DNA from 3 places in the Caulobacter sp. P4_E5 genome. Region 3 is predicted to be linked to each of the others. Evidence: predicted binding sites of a transcription regulator. Region 3 holds the regulator's gene; each other region holds the start of a gene.
The links. The regulator LexA, encoded in region 3, represses DNA repair genes until DNA is damaged. The targets are predictions, from matches to a motif close to ATGTTCNCNANNTGTTCT.
Positions count from the first base shown of each region.

Region 1: the regulator LexA is predicted to act here: its motif matches at 1,255-1,272, upstream of uvrA (excinuclease ABC subunit UvrA).
Region 2: the regulator LexA is predicted to act here: its motif matches at 4,739-4,756, upstream of ssb (single-stranded DNA-binding protein).

Region 1 is NZ_JBFUJD010000039.1:13,323-19,773, forward strand. Features, by position in the region: gene AC1DSO_RS13475 (DUF1223 domain-containing protein) at 1-426, shown strand, start outside; gene AC1DSO_RS13480 (hypothetical protein) at 423-1,172, opposite strand; gene uvrA (excinuclease ABC subunit UvrA) at 1,350-4,259, shown strand; gene AC1DSO_RS13490 (hypothetical protein) at 4,333-5,244, opposite strand; gene AC1DSO_RS13495 (glutathione S-transferase family protein) at 5,412-6,026, shown strand; gene AC1DSO_RS13500 (hypothetical protein) at 6,153-6,451, opposite strand, start outside.
Region 2 is NZ_JBFUJD010000005.1:40,378-46,828, reverse strand. Features, by position in the region: gene pseH (UDP-4-amino-4,6-dideoxy-N-acetyl-beta-L-altrosamine N-acetyltransferase) at 16-570, shown strand; gene AC1DSO_RS02645 (hypothetical protein) at 650-3,517, shown strand; gene AC1DSO_RS02640 (hypothetical protein) at 3,576-4,265, shown strand; gene AC1DSO_RS02635 (hypothetical protein) at 4,283-4,681, shown strand; gene ssb (single-stranded DNA-binding protein) at 4,840-5,355, shown strand; gene AC1DSO_RS02625 (GNAT family N-acetyltransferase) at 5,589-6,122, opposite strand; gene ppdK (pyruvate, phosphate dikinase) at 6,446-6,451, shown strand, end outside.
Region 3 is NZ_JBFUJD010000112.1:6,254-12,704, forward strand. Features, by position in the region: gene trpC (indole-3-glycerol phosphate synthase TrpC) at 1-67, shown strand, start outside; gene lepB (signal peptidase I) at 127-927, shown strand; gene AC1DSO_RS23010 (class I SAM-dependent methyltransferase) at 978-1,835, shown strand; gene lexA (transcriptional repressor LexA) at 2,007-2,711, shown strand; gene AC1DSO_RS23020 (isocitrate lyase/PEP mutase family protein) at 2,839-3,606, opposite strand; gene AC1DSO_RS23025 (ComEC/Rec2 family competence protein) at 3,661-5,823, opposite strand; partial or broken gene AC1DSO_RS23030 (glutamate--tRNA ligase) at 5,995-6,451, shown strand, end outside.

The DNA.
Region 1 (6,451 bases), on a different contig from region 3:
CGGGCGCTGGGCGCCCAGCTGGGCACGCCGGAGATGGTGGTCGAGGGCCGCGACAGCCTCGTCGGCATGGACCCCCGCGACGTCGAAGCCGCCCTGCGCCGCGCCCGCCCGGCCAGCGACACCCGCATCGTCGGCGCCGCCGGTCGCGTGCAGATCGCCGCCGGCCGCGCTCCGCGACGGGCCGCCGACGTCTGGCTGGTGCGCTACGATCCCCGTGTCCAGCAGGTGTCGATCCGACGCGGCGAGAACGGCGGCAAGACCCTGCCCCACCGCGACATCGTCCGGCAGCTGACCCGCCTGGGCGGCTGGAGCGGCGCGGCCGTGAGCTTCGCCTCGCCGGCTTCGCCCGATCCCGCCTATCGCACGGCGGTGCTGGTTCAGGCGCCGGACGGCGGCCCGATCCTGGCGGCGGCGCGGCTGGACTAGAAGCAACCCTTCTCGCGCAGGCTGGGCGGCGGACTGCCGGTGGAGGCGAGGTTGCGCTCGCTGAAGCCCGGCGTCCGCCCGCGCCGATAGTCGCGGCACCGCTCTTGGCGGCGGGCGTCCTTGTCGTAGATCGACGGGAGCTTCGGTTCGGGCGTCTCCCATTTGGTCTCATCGATCGGACCGATGAAGTTGGGCGACGGGCGCTTGTCCTTCCTGTCGTTCCAGCTCCCGTAGCACCGCGCCTTCTCGTCGGGCGTCATGTGCTCGCTGCTCAGGCCTATGCAGGCGCGAGAATAGCGGCCCCAGTTCGCGGCCGGGACGCCCTCGCTCAACCGCCAGCGATCGAGGGTCTGGCGGTCAATGCGCCAGGCTGGATCGACCTCGGGCGCCGCCGGCGCCGGTTTGGCGGGTTCTCCGTTTTCGACAACCGACGACGCCGGCGCTTCGCGGCTCGATCTCGGCGAGGTCGACGCGGCGCGCGAGACCGCCGATGGGGATCGCGACACTGCCCGCCGTTGCGGCCGCTCCAGCTCGAGAACAATGACCGGCTGGTCCTCCATCACCGGCGGCGCCTGCTCGACCAGAACCAGGGCGGCCAGGATCAGGCCGTTGATCAGCACGCCGCCCGCCGCGGCGATCGCTCGCCTGGTCCGCCCGCCCCGCCCCATGCGCCCGCCACTTCTAGTTAAGCTCGGCAGGCAGGACGCGTTTCGATAGCGCCGCTTTCGAGGCGCGAACATGGCCAAGCGGCGCCCTGGACGCGGCCGGCCGCCGCCCCCACTGCTGACACTGGCTGTCAGCAGAAACGACGCCCCACGCGCGCGACATTTGTTCGCATCTTGTTCTTGTGTTAATTCGCGGGTTGAGCCCTACATATAGCCGCTGCGCCGCGACCAATCGCGCGGTCCAACGTTCCGGAAAACATGGCTGAACAACTGAACTTCATCCGCGTTCGCGGCGCCCGCGAGCACAATCTGAAGAACGTCAGCGTCGACATCCCGCGCGGCGAGCTGGTCGTGCTGACCGGCCTGTCGGGCTCGGGCAAGTCGTCCCTGGCCTTCGACACGATCTATGCCGAGGGCCAGCGTCGCTACGTGGAAAGCCTTTCGGCCTATGCCCGTCAGTTCCTGGAACTGATGAGCAAGCCCGACGTCGACCTGATCGAGGGCCTGTCGCCGGCCATCTCGATCGAGCAGAAGACCACGTCGCGCAACCCGCGCTCCACGGTCGGCACGGTGACCGAGATCCACGACTACATGCGCCTGCTGTGGGCGCGGGTCGGGGTTCCCTACTCGCCGGCCACCGGCCTGCCGATCGAGAGCCAGACCATCAGCCAGATGGTCGACAAGATCACCGCCCTGCCCGAGGGCACGCGCCTCTATCTGCTGGCTCCCGTCGTTCGCGACCGTAAGGGCGAGTACCGAAAAGAGATCGCCGAGTGGCAGAAGGCCGGCTTCCAGCGGCTGAAGATCGACGGCGAGTACTATCCGATCGAGGACGCCCCGGTCCTCGACAAGAAGTTCAAGCACGACATCGACGTGGTCGTGGACCGCGTGGTGACCAAGCCCGACATGGAACAGCGCCTGGCCGACTCCATCGAGCAGGCCCTGCGCCTGGCCGATGGTCTGGCCGTCGCCGAATTCGCCAATGTCGAGGAAGGCCAGACCGAGCCCAGGCGCATCCTGTTCTCGGAACGGTTCGCCTGCCCGGTCAGCGGCTTCACGATCGCCGAGATCGAGCCGCGGCTGTTCTCGTTCAACAATCCGGCCGGCGCCTGCCCGGTCTGTGACGGCCTGGGCGCCAAGCTGGCCTTCGACGCCGACATGGTGATCCCCGACAAGGACAAGAGCCTGCACAAGGGCGCGGTCGCGCCGTGGTCGCGCGGCCCCTCGCCGCTCTACACCCAGACCCTGCAGGCCCTGGCGCGCCACTACGGCTTCTCGATGGACGAGCCCTGGCACAAGCTGTCGCCGGACGCTCGCGACGTGGTGCTGAACGGCTCCAAGGGCCAGAAGATCAAGTTCGTCTACGACGACAACGCCCGCAAGTACGAGGTCGAGAAGCCCTTCGAGGGCGTGCTGCCGAACCTGGAGCGCCGCTGGCGCGAGACCGACAGCAGCTGGGTGCGCGAGGAGCTGGGCCGCTACCAGTCCGACACGCCGTGCGAGACCTGCCACGGCAAGCGCCTGAAGCCGGAAGCCCTGGCCGTGAAGATCGCCGGCATGGACATCGCCGAGGTCTCGATGCTGGCCATCCGTCCGGCCCGCGATTGGTTCGCCGGCCTGGAAGGCCAGCTGACCGACAAGCAGATGGAGATCGCCCGGCGGATCCTGAAGGAAATCAACGACCGCCTGCGGTTCCTGGTCGACGTCGGTCTCGACTACCTGAACCTGTCGCGTGGCTCGGGCACCCTGTCCGGCGGCGAGAGCCAGCGCATCCGCCTGGCCAGCCAGATCGGCTCTGGCCTCACGGGCGTGCTCTACGTGCTGGACGAGCCGTCGATCGGCCTGCACCAGCGCGACAACACCCGCCTGCTGACCTCGCTGCAGGGTCTGCGCGACCTGGGCAATTCGGTGCTGGTGGTCGAGCACGACGAGGAAGCCATCCTCACCGCCGACTATGTAATCGACATGGGTCCGGCCGCGGGCGTCCACGGCGGCGAGATCGTCGCCCAGGGCAAGCCGGCCGAGATCATGGCCAACCCCAACAGCGTCACGGGCCAGTATCTGACCGGCGTGCGCGAGATCGAGGTGCCCGAACAGCGCCGGCCGATCAGCAAGAAGAAGATGCTGCGCGTCGTCGGCGCCACCGGCAACAACCTGAAGGGCGTCACGGCCGAGATCCCGGTCGGGACCTTCACCTGCATCACCGGCGTGTCGGGCGGCGGCAAGTCGACCTTCACGATCGAGACCCTGTACAAGGCCGCCGCGCGCCGCCTGAACAACGCCAGCGACGCCCCCGCGCCGCACGAGCGGATCGAGGGCCTGGAGCAGTTCGACAAGGTCATCGACATCGACCAGAGCCCGATCGGCCGCACCCCGCGCTCGAACCCGGCCACCTATACCGGGGCGTTCGGCCCGATCCGCGACTGGTTCGCGGGCCTGCCCGAGAGCAAGGCCCGTGGCTATGGCCCGGGTCGCTTCAGCTTCAACGTCAAGGGCGGCCGCTGCGAGGCCTGCCAGGGCGACGGCGTCATCAAGATCGAGATGCACTTCCTGCCGGACGTCTACGTCACCTGCGATATCTGCAAGGGCAAGCGCTACAACCGCGAGACCCTGGACGTGGTGTTCAAGGGCAAGACGATCGCCGACGTCCTGGACATGACCGTCGAGGAGGCCGCCGACTTCTTCAAGGCCGTGCCGCCGATCCGCGACAAGATGGAGACGCTGAAGCGGGTGGGTCTCAGCTACATCAAGGTCGGCCAGCAGGCCACGACCCTGTCGGGCGGCGAGGCCCAGCGGGTGAAGCTGTCCAAGGAGCTGTCGCGCCGCGCCACCGGCCGGACGCTGTACATCCTCGACGAGCCGACCACCGGCCTGCACTTCGAGGACACCAAGAAGCTGCTCGAGGTGCTGCACGAGCTGGCCGACCAGGGCAACACCGTGGTCGTCATCGAGCATAATCTGGACGTGGTGAAGACCGCCGACTGGCTGATCGACTTCGGCCCCGAGGGCGGCGACGGCGGCGGCGAGATCGTCGCCGTGGGCTCGCCCCAGGACGTGGCCGGGGTCGAGGCCAGCTGGACCGGCCGCTACCTCAAGGACGTCCTCGACCGCCACGAGGAGCGCCGCAAGGCCCGAGTGGCCGAGCTGAAGAAGGCCAAGCGAGCCTAGGCGCCCAGCTGGAAACAGAAACGCCCCGGAGAGTGATCTCCGGGGCGTCTTTCTTTGGCGAGGATCGTAGCGCCTACCAGCCGCCCTCGGTCGTCGCCCCGCCGGCGCCGCCCTCCTTGAGCTCGCGGTAGATCGACGGCGCGGGGCCGAACACGATCAGGGTCGTCAGCACCGAGAACACGCCCGAGAACAGGGCCTGGACGATGCCGGCGGGGGTGAAATAGGCCTGCAGGGAACTGGTGTCGGCTCGCATCATCCGCCCAGTGGCGGCGAAGTCGCCCGAAGCGATCAGGCCGGCCGCGTAGACGATCATCCAGATCAGCAGGATGACGATCACGCTCATCACCCCGGCCAGCAGATAGGCGCCGACCAGCGGCCAGAACAGGCCCTTGGTCTCCGGCAGCGAGCGGAACAGCGTGATCTTGCCGCCGTCGAAGGTCACGGCCGAGGCGAACGACAGACGCACGGCCAGATAGATCATCGCGCCGATCGAGCCGAGGCCGCACAGCAGGGCCAGGAAGGCGCCGGTCGGGCCGCCCAGCGCGCCCAAGAAGCCCGACAGGGCCGAGCCGAAGAACAGCACGCCCATCAGCACCAGGCTGACCAGCAGCCAGACGGCGGCCTGGCGCACCTCGTCCATGCCCAGGCGCAGATAGGCGAAACGGCTGTCGTGGGGACGCAGGACCAGGCGGTTCAGGGCCGCGAAGATCACCCCGTTCAGCAGCAGGCTGTAGGGCAGCGACCACAGCATCAGCGGCGCCAGGTCGGACGCGCGGCGGACCAGCTCCTCCGGATCCGGCGTGCTGTTGTCGGACATGTAGTTGAGGAACGCGCCCAGCTTGGGGCCGAAGAACTGGATCGCCAGGGCGTTGGACAGGATCGACAGCACCGTCATGGCGCCCGCCCAGATGGCGACAGTCTTCAGGTTCTCCCGCACCAAGCGGAAACCGGAGAAGGCCGCGTCGGAGGCGGAGAACTTGGACATGACAGGCTCATTCGGATGGCGAACAGGGCGGTAGGCCTAACAAGGTTCGCGCCGCTTCGACAGGGCGCAACGCTGCTTTTTCACATGGGGTTGCGGTGAGGGCCGGCATAACTCTAACATCTGTTTGAAAGGCGACCGCGAGCGTCGTCGTGCATCGGGAGGGAAGAATGAAGCTCTATGGCGAGGCCATGCCGGCGCCCAATCCGCGCCGGGTGCGGATCTTCCTGGCCGAGAAGGGCGTCGAGGTCCCCGAGATCCCGATCGGCATGCGCCAAGGCGGCCACAAGTCGCCCGAGCACCTGGCGCGCAACAGCCTGGGACAGGTGCCGGTGCTGGAGCTGGACGACGGAACCATGCTCAGCGAGACCGTCGCCATCTGCCGCTATTTCGAGGTGCTGCACCCCGACCCGCCGCTGTTCGGGGTCTCGGCGCTGGAGCAGGCCCAGGTCGAGATGTGGACGCGGCGGATCGAGTTCCGCCTGACCGTGCCGGTCGGCATGTTCTGGCGCCACGCCCATCCGTTCACGGCGCATCTGCTGAAGCAGAACACCGAGTTCGGCGAGTCCAACCGCGAGGTGGTCGCCAAGATCCAGCTGTGGCTGGACCGCGAGCTGGCCGACGGCCGGCCCTATCTGGTGGGCGACACCTATACGATCGCCGACATCGCGGGGCAGACCACCCTGGACTTCGCCGACTTCACCGGCCTCTCGACGCCCTCCGAGGCCAAGCACGTCCTGGCCTGGCGCGAACGGATGGCGGCCCGGCCCAGCGCGGGGGCGTAGGCAAAAACCCTGTCATCCCGGAAGCCTCGTAGAGGCTATCCGGGACCGCCGGAAGCTCCGCGCCCGCCGCGGTCCCGGCTCTTCGCTGCGCTACGGCCGGGATGACAGGTTTGGGAGCCTGCGCTCCTAAACGTGCAGCCCCGCGTCGATCTCGTCCTGGTTCAGGTGGGCGAAGGCCTTGGCCGGGGCCGCGACCAGGATCACCGTCTGCAGGGTCAGGAAGATCGGGGCCAGCAGCAGGTTGGCCAGTAGGGTCAGGATCAGACGCGGATGGCTGGCCACCACGTCCCCGCCAGTCGACGCCACGCCGCCGCCGAGAACGTTGGCGATGATGCTCGACAGGGTCGCGCCGACGATCGAGACCAGGGCGCTGAGGACGAGGGTCAGGGCGAACATGCCCAGCAGCCGGAAAAACTGGCCGTGGG
Region 2 (6,451 bases), on a different contig from region 3:
GATTCGGCGGCGAGCATGATCGAGCTGCGCGACTTGCGGGACGAAGACGAGGCGGTCCTTTTTCGGTGGCGTTCCGAGCCCGAGGTCGACCGGTGGATGTCGGACGCCGACCTGCCTAGCCGCGAGGCTCACGCCGCCTGGTTCCAGGCGTTGCGAACCGATCCCGATATGCGCGGCTGGATGATCACCCGCAGCGAGGTCCCCATGGGTCTGCTGACCCTGACCGGGCTCAACAGCCATCACCGCCGCGCCAGCTGGAACTGGTTCCTGGGCTCGGCCGAGGCGCGGGGCAGGGGTGTCGGTCGCGCCGCCCAGGTGCTGGGCCTCGATCGCGCGTTCGGCGAGCTGGGCCTGCACAAGGTGTTCGCCGAGGTGATGGCTGACAACGACGCGGCGCTGAAAGCTCAATCTTCCGCCGGCTTCCGCCGCGAAGGCTATCTGCGCGGCCATGTGCTGAAGGACGGTCGCCCACGTGACGTGGTGCTGCTGGGGATCTTAGCCTCGGAGTGGCAATCGTTGCGCACCGCGGCGCGCAAGGCCCTGTCGGACGCCAACCTTATCGCGGCCTAAATCCAAACGTTAACGAGTCGTCAGCGATCCTCGGGCAAAGGTACGAGCGGGGGATTTCGCGTCCCGCTCAGGACAAGCCGTGATCAGTTTCGATTCCAGCATTCTGCTCAGCTACTATCAGGCCCGCGCGGGCGTGACGGGCGCTGGCGCGTCTGGAACCGCCCCCACGAGCTCGTCGAGATCGAAGGCCGTGGTGCCGACCGCGCCGTGGCTGAGCGGTTCCGCGCCGGAGCCCAGCGAACTGGTCCGCTCCGCCCTGAGCGGCCGCAAGTTCGTCGATGAGGGCGCCAGCGCCTCCGCCCTCAAGGGCGTCAGCCCCGACTATAAGAAGCTGTTCGCGACCTACCAGGCGCTGAACACCTTGTCGGCCCTGGCCGCGCGGGCCGGCGAGAAGAACGTCACCGACGGCGAGATCTCGCACCTGCAGACCGCCATGGCCAAGGGCCTCGGCGAGATCAGCAACTACGTCCAGAACCTGTCGCTGGACCAGATGCGCCTGACGACCGGCACTGTCATGACCAGCGACAAGAGCACCGTGGGCGTGCCCAAGGCCACCTACAGCTACACGACCGACAAGCTCTATAGCGGCCAGGTCGATGATGAGGTCCCCCAGTTTCAGGGCGCGGTCTCGTTCGACGTCGCCATCAAGAGCTTCGGCGCCACCAGCAACGTGACCATGGACCTGTCCGAGATGGGCTCGACGCCCCGGACCATGTCCAACGTCGTCAGCTACATGAACGGCAAGCTGAAGACGGCGGGGTTCAACACCAGCTTCTCGGTGCAGCGCACGACGGGTGAGGAGCGCACTGTCCAGGTCAATGGCAAGCCCGTGAAGCTGCCGGCCACCGGCGACGACTTCGCGCTCAAGGTCAACGGCGACTCCGTAGAGCAGCTGACCTTCAGCGCGCCCACCACGGCGCCGGCCGTCTACGTGACCACCAAGGCCGGCGACCCGGATCCCGACAAAGATACGACGACCGACGACGGCGTCTTCGAGACCACCCTCTCCAAGTACAGCGCCGCCGGGACGGGCGCCGGACCCGGGGCGGGCGCGCCGGGCGGCAAGGTCTTCAGCGAGACCCTGCAGGGCACGATCTCCAGCGTCCGCAAGTCGGTGACCGGCGCGGACGGCTCGATCTACATGCTGGCCGACGTCGATACGGCGGTGGAGGGCAAGACCGATATCAACGGCCAGGCCATCAAGGGCGAAAGCGATGTCGCGCTGCTGAAGTACGATAGCGCCGGCCACTTGCTGTACGCCCGCACCCTGGGCGCGACAGACCAGGCCAACGGCCTGTCCCTGGCCGTCGCCGACGACGGCAGCGTGGCCGTGGCCGGTTCGGTCAGCGGCCGCTTGGCGGGCGCGGTCAACGGCCCGATCAACAATGGCGACAGTTCGACGGTCAGCGACAGCTTCGTGACCCGCTACGACGCCAAGGGCGACGAGCAGTGGACGGTCCGCCGCGGCGGCTTGCAAGAGGACGAGGCCACCGCCCTGGCCTTCGGCTCGGACGGCGTCCTCTATGTCGGCGGGCGCAGCAAGTCGGACCTGCCGGGCGCGACAGGCGCGGACCCGTCTGGCGGCTGGGACGCCTATCTCTCGGCCTTCGCCACGGACGTCAACGGTCAGCCCAAGGCGCTGTTCACCCAGAAGTTCGGCACCGCCGAGAACGATTCCGTCTCCGGCATCGTCGTCAACGGTTCGCAGGTCATCGTCGGCTCCAAGGAGAATGGCGAAGCGATGCTGCGCAGCTTCGACGTCACGCCGTCGGTGGTGACCGAGAACGTCAACAAGCTGGATCAGTACGGCGCTTATCAGAGCGTGCCGGTCACCTACACCAAGACCGCTACCGTCACCGCCGGCGCGACGCGCGACCTCGGCTCGCTGAAGGGCGGCGAGATGATCGGCCTGAAGATCGACGGCGGTCAGCTCTATGTCGGCGGCTATACGGCCAACAACCTGATGTCGATCAATGGCGCGACGACCGCGCCATCGGGCGGCATGGACGCCTTCGTCGGCCGCATGTCGCTAGACATCAGCGACAACAATGCCGACACCCTGACCTATTACGGCGGCACCGGCGACGACACGGTCACCGGTTTCGACGTCTCGAACGGCACGGCTTGGCTGGTCGGCTCGGCCGGCGCGAACCTGGACGGCCAGACGACGGTCGGGACCAAGGACGGCTATGTCGCCCAGGTCAATGTGGGCACCGGCAATGTCGACTGGAGTCAACGCCTGACCGGCAAGGACGGCGTCGCCACCCCGACGTCGGTGGCGGTCTCCTCGTCCGGCGCGTCCAGCCTGGACGCCTTTGGCCTGCCCAGCGGCAAGATGGATTTCACCCAGTCCGATCGTATCGTCTCGGCCACCGCGGCGCGGGCTGGCGACACCTTCCAGATCCGCACGCGCGAGCGCGGGACGCTGACCACGATCAAGATCGACGCCAATGACACCCTCGAGACCCTGGCCGACAAGATCAAGCGGGCCTCGGGCTCCCGCGCCAAGGTCGAAGTCGCCAGCAACGGCAACAGCCGGGTGCTGAAGATCAGCCCGGCCTCGAACACCTCGACGATCGAGATCGTGGCGGGCAAGGGCGGCTCCGACGTCTTGACCTCGCTGGGCCTGGCCGGCGGCGTGGTGCGCGCCACCAAGACCGACGACGGCAAAACTGTTTCGGCCGATGGCAGCGGCCCGGTCTATGGCCTGAGCCTGCCGCCTGAACTGGACCTGACCACCGACGCGGGGCGCAAGAACGCCAGCATGGTCATCCAGCGCGCCATGTCCGCGGTTCGCACCGGCTATCGCGAGATCGCCGACACGGCGATGGGGATCAAGAGCGACAGCTCGACCGCCGGCAAGACCGGCGGCACGGTGCCGGCCTATCTGACGGCCCAGATTTCGAACTACCAGGCGGCGCTAAACCGTCTCACGGGCGGCGGATAACGGCTTTCTCCACCCCGTTGTGCTTGAAAGCGTCATCGACGCGTCGTAGCCAGGGGTCATGGACTTTCTGAAAGATCGACGGATCATCCTGGCTGGCGGCGGCGCGCTCGCCCTGCTGGCGGGCCTGGGCATCGCCGTGGCGCTGATGACGGGCCATGACAAGAAGCCGGATGAGGCCCCGCCCGCTTCGCGCGCCGGGCTGATTGTCGAGACCGGTCGCGACGACGACAGCAAGCTCGACCCCGCGCGGCCGCTGCGCTGCTTCGTAGGCGGAACCTTCGTCGGCGAGATCACCCTGGCCGAGTGCGCCAAGAAGAACGGCGTCGCCACCGGCGCGCTGGACGTGGGTGTCGACGAAACCGGGGCCCTGGCCGCGGCCGACCAGGCCGGCACGGTCCTGACGCCTTTGCCGCCGACCCCCACCGTGAGCGCGCCCGCCGCGACCACGCCGTCGAATCCGAGCGCGCCGTCGACGCCGGCCAGCGCCTCGGCCAACGCTCCGCTCGGCGCCTGCTGGCGCTACGCCGGCAACGAGTGGCGCCGCCTGCCGGGCGAGATCACGCTGAACGCCTGCGCCCAGCAGCTGTTCAATGGCCGCTGCGAGCGGACCGGCGGGGCGACCTATGGCCGTTGGGGCGAAGAGACGCTGCGCCTGGTGCCGGGTCGTGTCGAGATTTCGTCGGACAACCGCAGCTTCCACACCGCGTTCGATCAGGGGCCCAACTGCTCTGTTCCGAACGCCGGATAGGTTTATAAGTGTAATCCATGAAGAAGACCGTCCTCGCCGCCGCCGCTCTCGTCGCCTCGGGCCTCGCGCTCACGGCTTGCGAGAAGCAGATCAAGCCGCCGTTCGAGACGGGCGTCTGCTTCCACGTGGTGACCAACAAGGACGGCTCGCTGCGCTACAACCCGGTGGCGCGCAACGTGCCGCAGATGGAAGAGTGCGCGGCCACGCTGGAAGGCATGCGCATCCGCTTCGTCCGCATGGGGCAGTCCAACAACCGCAGCATGGTCGGCGCCTATCAGGGGTCCTTCATCTTCATCGAGAAGGAAGGCATCTATCTGGGCCAGACCTATGACGGGGCGCGCTTCATGTCACTGGTCCGCACGGGCGACGGCCGCCTCGCGGTGCCGGGCGCCATTCGCCAGGTTCCAGCCCAGTAGAGCTCGGGAAAGTGGGGTGGACGGAGGCTCCGTCCACAGCCGTCTTCGTCGTCCACAAGAACGTATTGAGAACAAAACTTGCGCCCGCTCGGCGCCTTCGTTAACGTCTCGCTCCAGATTCCGGCGCGAGGGTCGCCGGGCGAGAGCAAGGTCAAGCGATGGCGGGAAGCGTCAATAAGGTCATTCTGGTGGGCAATCTCGGGGCCGATCCCGAGATCCGCAGCCTGGGTTCGGGCGACCGAGTCGCCAATCTCCGCATCGCCACGTCCGAATCCTGGCGCGACCGCACCAGCGGCGAGCGCAAGGAGAAGACCGAATGGCACCGCGTGGTCATCTTCAACGACAACCTGGTGAAGGTGGCCGAGRAGTATCTGCGCAAGGGCTCGACGGTCTATATCGAGGGCGCGATCCAGACCCGCAAATGGACCGACAACACCGGCGTCGAGAAGTATTCGACCGAGATCGTGCTGCAGAAGTTCCGCGGCGAACTGACCATGCTGGGCGGCCGCGGCGATAGCGCCGGCGCGTCGGCCGGCGGCGGCGACGAATACGGCGGCGGCTATTCGGGCGGCGGTGGCGGTTCCAGCTTCGGCGGCGGCGGGGCTCAACGCAGCCAGCCTAGCGGTCCGCGCGAGAGCTTCTCGGCCGACCTGGACGACGAGATCCCGTTCTAGAGACCACGGAAAGTGGAAAGCCTTTGGCGGTCGTAGAGCCGACGGCGGCGCTCCACGGGGGCGAGCGGCGGGCGCACCGGAAACGGTCGCCCGCCGCTTTCGTTTAGGATTGTCGTCCCGGCCAACCCCTGGGCTTGACCCCCGGSGGGGAAGCGCGCAGAGCCGGGATCGCCGGAAGCACTGAGCTTGTTGCGGTCCCGGGTCTTCGCTGTGCTTCGCCCGGGACGACACGCCTAGAGCAGTGTCTTCGGCCACGCCCACCGATACCGCACCACCTCGACCTCGCGCCCGCCGGGAACCCGTTCGATGTAGCGCCCCACCTCGACGCCGCCCTTGCGCTGATAGAATCCCAGAGCCGCCGCGTTCGGCGCGTAGACCTCCAGGTTCAGCGGCGCGCCGTCGTGGTTCTCGACCAGCCATAGCGCGACGCCCGCCAGCAGGGCTGAGCCCAGGCCGCCACCCTTGCGCTCGGGCGCCACGTGCAGATTGTCGAGCAGGGCGTCGACTTCGGGCTTGAGGCGGAACGAGGCGTAGGCAAGACCAACCGGCGCGGCGGCGTCCATCGCCGCCAGAATCAGGTCGCTTGCGGGATCAAAGCGCTCGAACCGCTCGCGCCAGACGGTGCGCGAGGCGTCGAATAATTCGTCATCTAGGTAGGCGTCGCCGTAGAGGCCGCGATAGGCGACCTGGCGGCTGCGGGTGTGCAGGTCGGCGATCGCGTCCGCATCGTTTCGGGACGCGCCGAGTCGGACGAAAACGGGCTCCATGTTCGTCAGAGGAAGCGTTTCGCGCCGCGAAGACAAGTCGTCCCGATCGTCCGGTCGCGGCTCAAGTCGCGGCTTTCGCGCGCCCCTGGTCGAAACTTGGCCAAGCCTGCGGGGCGGACAACGTTGTCATTGGAATTATTTGCCGAATTCTCTTGTTATCGCTCGGAACGCGAACCGCCTGTGGACGCGTTCTTGGACGAAGTGCTAGTGAAACGCCCGGATATTGCACTGCGGGATCACGACAAAGCAGCGCTGTTCCAAGGCGAGACGACCCCCATCAGAGGGGCGCGGCCTTTTTCACTTATCGCAGGGTGAACACAAAGATGCCG
Region 3 (6,451 bases):
GCTGGTCGGCGAGAGCCTGATGCGCCACGCCGACGTCACGGCCGCCACCAAGGTCCTGCTCGGGTAAGCGCCACGATTTGGCCAAGCTTGCCGGCCTACCCTGAGGCGAGACGGGGAGACGGATACATGGCTACGAAACCGCGCTGGGCCGAAGGCCTGATCGAGACCGCCAAGACGGTCGCCATCGTGGTCGTGGTGTTCCTGGTCCCACGGACGGTCTTCTGCCAGCCGTTCACGATCCCGTCGGAGTCGATGCAGCCGACCCTGCTGGTCGGCGACTACATCCTGGTCTCGAAATATCCCTACGGCTGGAGCCGCCATTCGATCACGCTCAGCCCGCCCGTCGGCCATGGTCGCCTGATGGAGAAGGCGCCCGAGCGCGGCGACATCGTCGTCTTCAAGAAACCGTCCGACGGTCGCACCGATGTGATCAAGCGCGTGATCGGCCTGCCGGGCGACCGCGTCCAGATGATCGATGGCGTCCTGCATATCAACGGCGCGGCCACCACCCAGACCCTGACCGGCATCGACGCCGACGGCGCGCCGGACGCCTATCCGATCCCCGTACGCCACCTGCGCGAGACCCTGCCGAACGGCCGGACCTACGCCACCAATAGCTTCGGCGCCAAGACCACGGCGGCCAACACCGGCGTCTATACCGTGCCGGCCGGCTGCTATTTCGTGATGGGCGACAATCGCGACAACTCGGCCGACAGCCGCTTCAACCCCGGCGGGGCGGCCAAGGGCTATGCCTCGTGCCCGTGGGACGTGGCGCGCGACGCCGACCTGCCGCCGGAACTGGGCATGGGCTTCGTTCCCGCGGAGAACCTGGTCGGGCGGGCCGAGCGAGTGCTGTTCTCGTGGAACGACCACGGCCTGCGCCTGGACCGCACCTTCCGCAAATTGCCCGCTCCAAAGGTTGGCTGAAACCTGGCGCACCGCTAGGGTCCGCCCGCTTCGGATCGAAAGGGAATCGGATGCGGGACGGCTCTTTCCTGACGGCGCTGCGTAACGCCACGCCCGCGCCCCTGCGCCCCGTCCTGGGCCGCCTGCGTCGCGCCTTGAGCGGAACACCCGCCCCGATCGCGCCTCCGCCGGCCGATCCGAATGCCGTCGCCGCGCCGCAGGAACTCTGGCACCTGGTCGGCGCCGCCGACGCCGACTTCGTTCGCGTGGGCCAGGCGTTCAAGCAGCTGTTCATCGAGGCGGGCCTGCAGCCACACCACGCCATCCTCGACGTCGGCTGCGGTATCGGTCGCGCCGCCGCGCCCCTCGTCGACTATCTCGATGAGAACGGGCGCTACAGCGGCTTCGACGTGATGGCCCAAGCCATCGACTGGTGCAAAGCCAACATCGCCGTCGGCGACCCACGCTTCGAATTCGTCCATGCCGCCATGCACAGCGACCGGTACAATCCGGAAGGCTCGCAACCCGCCAGCGCCTATGTCTTTCCCTATCCGGACGCCAGCTTCGACTATGTCTGGCTGGGCTCGGTGTTCACCCACCTGCTGGCCGCCGACCAGGCGCAATTCGCCCGCGAAATCGCCCGGGTGCTGAAGCCCGGCGGGGTCAGCATCGTCTCCTGGTACCTGATCGACGAGGAGGCCCGCGCCAACACCGGCAATGGCCAGATCGCGTTCGACTTCGTCCACGCTCTCGATGGCTGCTGGACCGCGACGCCGGAGCTGCCGGAATCGGTGATTGGCTACGACCTCGGGCCCACCCTCGTCCAGTATGACGCGTTGGGCCTCGACGTGCTGAATCAGGCCCTTGGCGTGTGGCGTCGCCAGCCGCTGCAGGACCAGGACATCATCGTGGCCCGCAAGCGCGCGTGAAAGTTTTCGTTAAGCTTTTGATTCTGGCCGCTATTTACCCTGCGGCACAACCTAGTCTTTGATTTTCCTGGATTTTCCGCGCCGCGACGGCCTCGACTTGACTTTAATGCGGAACGCCTAGAGAACATTCGCGAGGTTTGCGGTTTGTTCCGCGCTCCAGCCGAGGTCGCCATGCTCACCCGCAAGCAGCACGAACTGCTGATGTTCATCCACGAGCGGATCAAGGAGACCGGCGTCTCCCCCTCGTTCGACGAGATGAAGGAGGCCCTGGACCTGGCCTCGAAGTCGGGCATCCACCGGCTGATCACGGCGCTGGAAGAGCGGGGCTTCATTCGCCGCCTCGCCCACCGCGCCCGCGCGCTGGAGGTGGTCAAGCTACCGCAACAGGCCACGACGACTGCCCCGCCCAAGGGCCGCGGCGCCTTCCGCCCGCAAGTGTTCGAAGGCGGCGGCGCTCCGCCTCCGGCTCAAACGGYGACCGCCCCCGCCAACGATACTCGCGAGCTGCCGATCCTCGGCAAGATCGCCGCCGGCACGCCGATCGACGCCATCCAGCACGAGCGCGAGCGCCTGCCAGTGCCCGAGTCGATGCTCGGCGGCGGCGAGCACTATGTTCTCGAGGTGCAAGGGGACTCGATGATCGAGGCCGGCATCCTCGACGGCGACTATGTGATCATCAAGAAGGGCGACACCGCCACCTCGGGCGAGATCGTCGTCGCCTTGGTCGGCGAGGAAGCCACCCTGAAGCGCCTGCGCAAGAAGGGCGGCTCGATCGCTCTGGAAGCGGCCAATCCCAAGTACGAGACTCGCATCTTCGGCCCCGATCAGGTCGAGGTGCAGGGCAAGCTGGTCGGCCTGATCCGCCGCTACCACTAAGGTCTTTCGCTCATTCTGCTGTCATCCCGGCGAAAGCCGGGACCGCCACGGGTGCTTGGCTTTCCGACCTCGGCGTTTCTGGTGGTCCCGGACCGGTCCTTCGGACCGTCCGGGATGACAGTTGGAGCTAAGGTTTCGGCGCCAGGCGCCCCTCCTCCGCTAGGCGCTTGGCGACCGCGTCGAATCCGGCCCAGGCGGCGGCGGCCAGCGAACCGCCCGTGCTGACCCTGCGCACGCCCAGCGCGCCCAGGCTCTCGACCGACATCTGCGGTCCCCAGAACAGCACGTTGACCGGCTTGGGCGCGACGGCTTGGACGATGGCCCGGATCTCGTCGAAATCGGTGACGGCCGGCGCATAGAGACAGTCCGCGCCCGCCGCGGCATAGGCCTTCAGGCGCTCCAGGGTCGGCGCCAGGTCGCGGATCCCTCGCAGATAGCCTTCGGTGCGGCCCACCAGCATTACGTCCTGGCCGGACGCGTCGATCGCCGCGCGGGCGGCCTTGAGGCGCTCCACAGCGATCGACAGGTCGTAGAGGCCCGTCCCCGACCAGTCCTCGATCGAAAGCCCCGCGACGCCGGCCTCGATGGCCAGGGTCACGCTCTCGGCGACGCCTTCGGTCGTTTCGGCGAAGCCGTTCTCGAAATCGGCGTTCACCGGCAGGTCGGTGACAGCGCACAGATAGCGCAGATGCGCGATCACCTCGTCGCGGGTGACCTGGCCATCGTCCTTACCCATCGCCCAGGCCATGCCCGCGCTGGTCGAGGCCAGCGCCTTGAACCCCAGCCTCTCCAATCGCTTGGCGCTGCCGGCGTCCCAAGGGTTGGGCAGGGCGAAACAGCCTTCGGCGTGCAGGGCGCGGAAGGCGGCGCGGCGGGCGGCGAACGGGTTCGACATCACTGAATCCTCCAGGCGCGTTGGTTCGCGCATGTTTCCTGACGATCTCTAGCGTCAGCGCGTGACATGGGGTGTCAGCAGGCGGCTCCAAGGGCGGTCGCCGCGTAGCGGTTGAGCCCAGACGATGCGCCAGCCGTCTGGCCGATGATAGAGCTCCGCCGCGCCGCCGCGTTCGAAATCCTCGGCTGTCAGCAGCACGGTGTCGGCGCATAACGGCGGTGTCCGCTCCGGCGCCGCCGCGCGGACCACCACCACCTCGCTGCGCACGCAAAGGCCCGACAAGGTCTCGGCATCCGGTGTCTTGCGGCTCCAGGCGATCGACAGCCGCACCGGGGCGCCCAGGGCGGGCGCGCAGGTCCGCTTGTCACAGGCGTAGAGACTCCAGGTCGCGGGCGTCAAACCACGCCGTCGGGCCCACAGCTCGGCGCCGAAGCGCTTGGCGTCGGTGCGCAGCAGGACGGCCGCGTCGCCCGAACGGACCGCTGCGGTCGCGCCATCGGCGGCGATCCAGGCGTCCGGCGGCGCGGGCCTGGGCCACAAGGCGACGGCCAGGGCGAGCGGCGCGCCGACCCAGCGCAGCTTTCCCCGCCACAAGCACAGGATCATCAGCCCCAAGAACGCCACGACCAGCACCTGGGGCGGCGCGCTGGCGACGATCCGCTGCGCGCCGTGCGCGGCCGCGAAACCGTTGGCGATGCCGACCATGGCGTCGATGCCCCAGCCGGCCACGGCCAGGAACGGCCCGCCCAAGCCGAACGGCTCCAGCAGGGTTCCGACCGCCAGAAACGGCATGATCACGAACGAGGACAACGGCGCGACCGCCAGATTGGCCGGCAGCCCCCAGACGGCGACGCGGTTGAAGTGCTGCATGGCGAACGGCGCGGTCGCCAGCCCCGCCACCAGGCTGGCCGCGACGCTAGCGGCCAGCCAAGTGATCGCCGCCTGGGGCCAGCGGATCCACCACGGCGTCGCGATCTCGCGCACGGGCTGAGGCCAGGACTCGGCCAAGGCGACCAGGGCGGCGGTGGCGGCGAACGACATCTGGAAGCCTGGCTCGCCAGCCGTTTCCGGCTTCAGCGCCAGGATCAGCAGCGCCGCCACCGCCAGGCCGTGCAGGGTGATGGCCCGGCGGTCGAACAGGATGGCCAGGAAGGCGACGCTGGCGGTGATCGCCGACCGCTCGGCGGGCGGCGGCGCGCCGGAGATCAGGAGATAGCCGAGCACCGCGACCAGGCCCGCCACCGCCGCGATCTTCTTGCCTGGCGCCCGCAGGGCCAGCCACGGCCAGGCGGCCACGACCAAGCGGGCCAGGCCGAACACGAAGCCGCCGACGATCGCCATGTGCAAGCCCGAGATCGACAGGATGTGCGCCAGGCCCGAGGCCCGCATGGCGTCGGTCTGAGCCTGGCTGATCCACGCCTCATGGCCAGTGACCATCGCCGCGCCGATGCCGCCGCTGTCTGGACCCATGTGCGCCAGGATCCGCTGGGCCAGGTCCCAGCGAAACGTATTGACCGCCATGGTCAAGCGCAGCCGCCAGGGCGGCGGGTCGAGCGCGGCGACGTCGATCTCGCCGATCACGAAGCCGACCCCGCCGATCGAGTCGAACCAGGCGTCGCGGCCGAAGTCGTAGGACCCCGGCGCGGCCGGCGGCGGCGGCGGACCCAGCATGGCCTTCAACCGCACCGCCTGGCCCGGCGCCGGGGTCTCGTCCTCGCCGATCGTCACCCGGATCCGGCGCGGCGTTTGTTTGGGCGATAGGCCCGACACCGCGACCGGTGCGATCAGCAGGCGTGGGCCGCCCGCTCCGGGACTGACGACGTCGACGACAAAGCCGTCCACGCGCCGGACAACTCTTTCGCCGGCCATGATCGGCGCGGCCACCCGGTCGCTGCGGATCTTGGCCGCCAGACCGCCAGCCGCCCCGAACGCCGCCAGGCTGGCCAACACCAGCAAGATCGCCGGCGCGTTCCAACGCCGAAACGCCCACCAGATCATGGCCATGAGCAGGGCCAGTCCGCCCAGCGCCCACAGCGACGGTTCAGTCCGCGCTTCCAAATAGCCCGCCGCGCCCAATCCCAACGCCACCGGCGCCCACAGGAAGGCGCGCTCCTGATTGACCCGCAGTTCGGCCACAACCAGCGACACCAGGGCGCGCAGCGAGAACCGCGCCCTGGGCGCCGCCGGCGCAATATCGACCGCTTCCGCGCCTAACACGCGGAAACCGTTGCGTTTTTGACGGCTAATCCAAGTTCGCCGCGATGCGGAAAACCGCTAGGCCCCGCATGAACCGGCGTGCTAAGACGCGCCGCCCCAAGTCGCTTAGCCCTGGCTTCGCGGCCCGCGTTTTCCGACGCCATTCCGGCGCCTCCTGCAGCCTTGAAGTCCATGTCGAACCCCATCCCTACCGGCGTCGTCACGCGCTTCGCCCCCTCGCCCACCGGTTTCCTGCATATCGGCGGCGCCCGCACGGCGCTGTTCAACTGGTTATATGCACGACATACGGGAGGGAAGTTCCTTGTTCGCGTCGAGGACACCGATCGCGAGCGTTCGACCGAGGCGGCCGTCGCCGCGATCTTCGAAGGCTTGAACTGGCTGGGCCTGGAATCCGACGACGAAGTCGTCTTCCAGCACACCCGCGCCCCGCGCCACGTCGAGGTCGTGCAAGCGATGCTGGCCAAGGGCCGCGCCTATCGCTGCTGGATGACCGTCGAGGAGCTGGAAGTCGCCCGCGAGAAGGCCCGCGCCGAAGGCCGCGCCATCCGCTCGCCCTGGCGCGACGCGCCCGAGGGCGATCTCTCGGTCCCGCACGTGATCCGCTTCAAGGGCCCCCTGGACGGCGAGA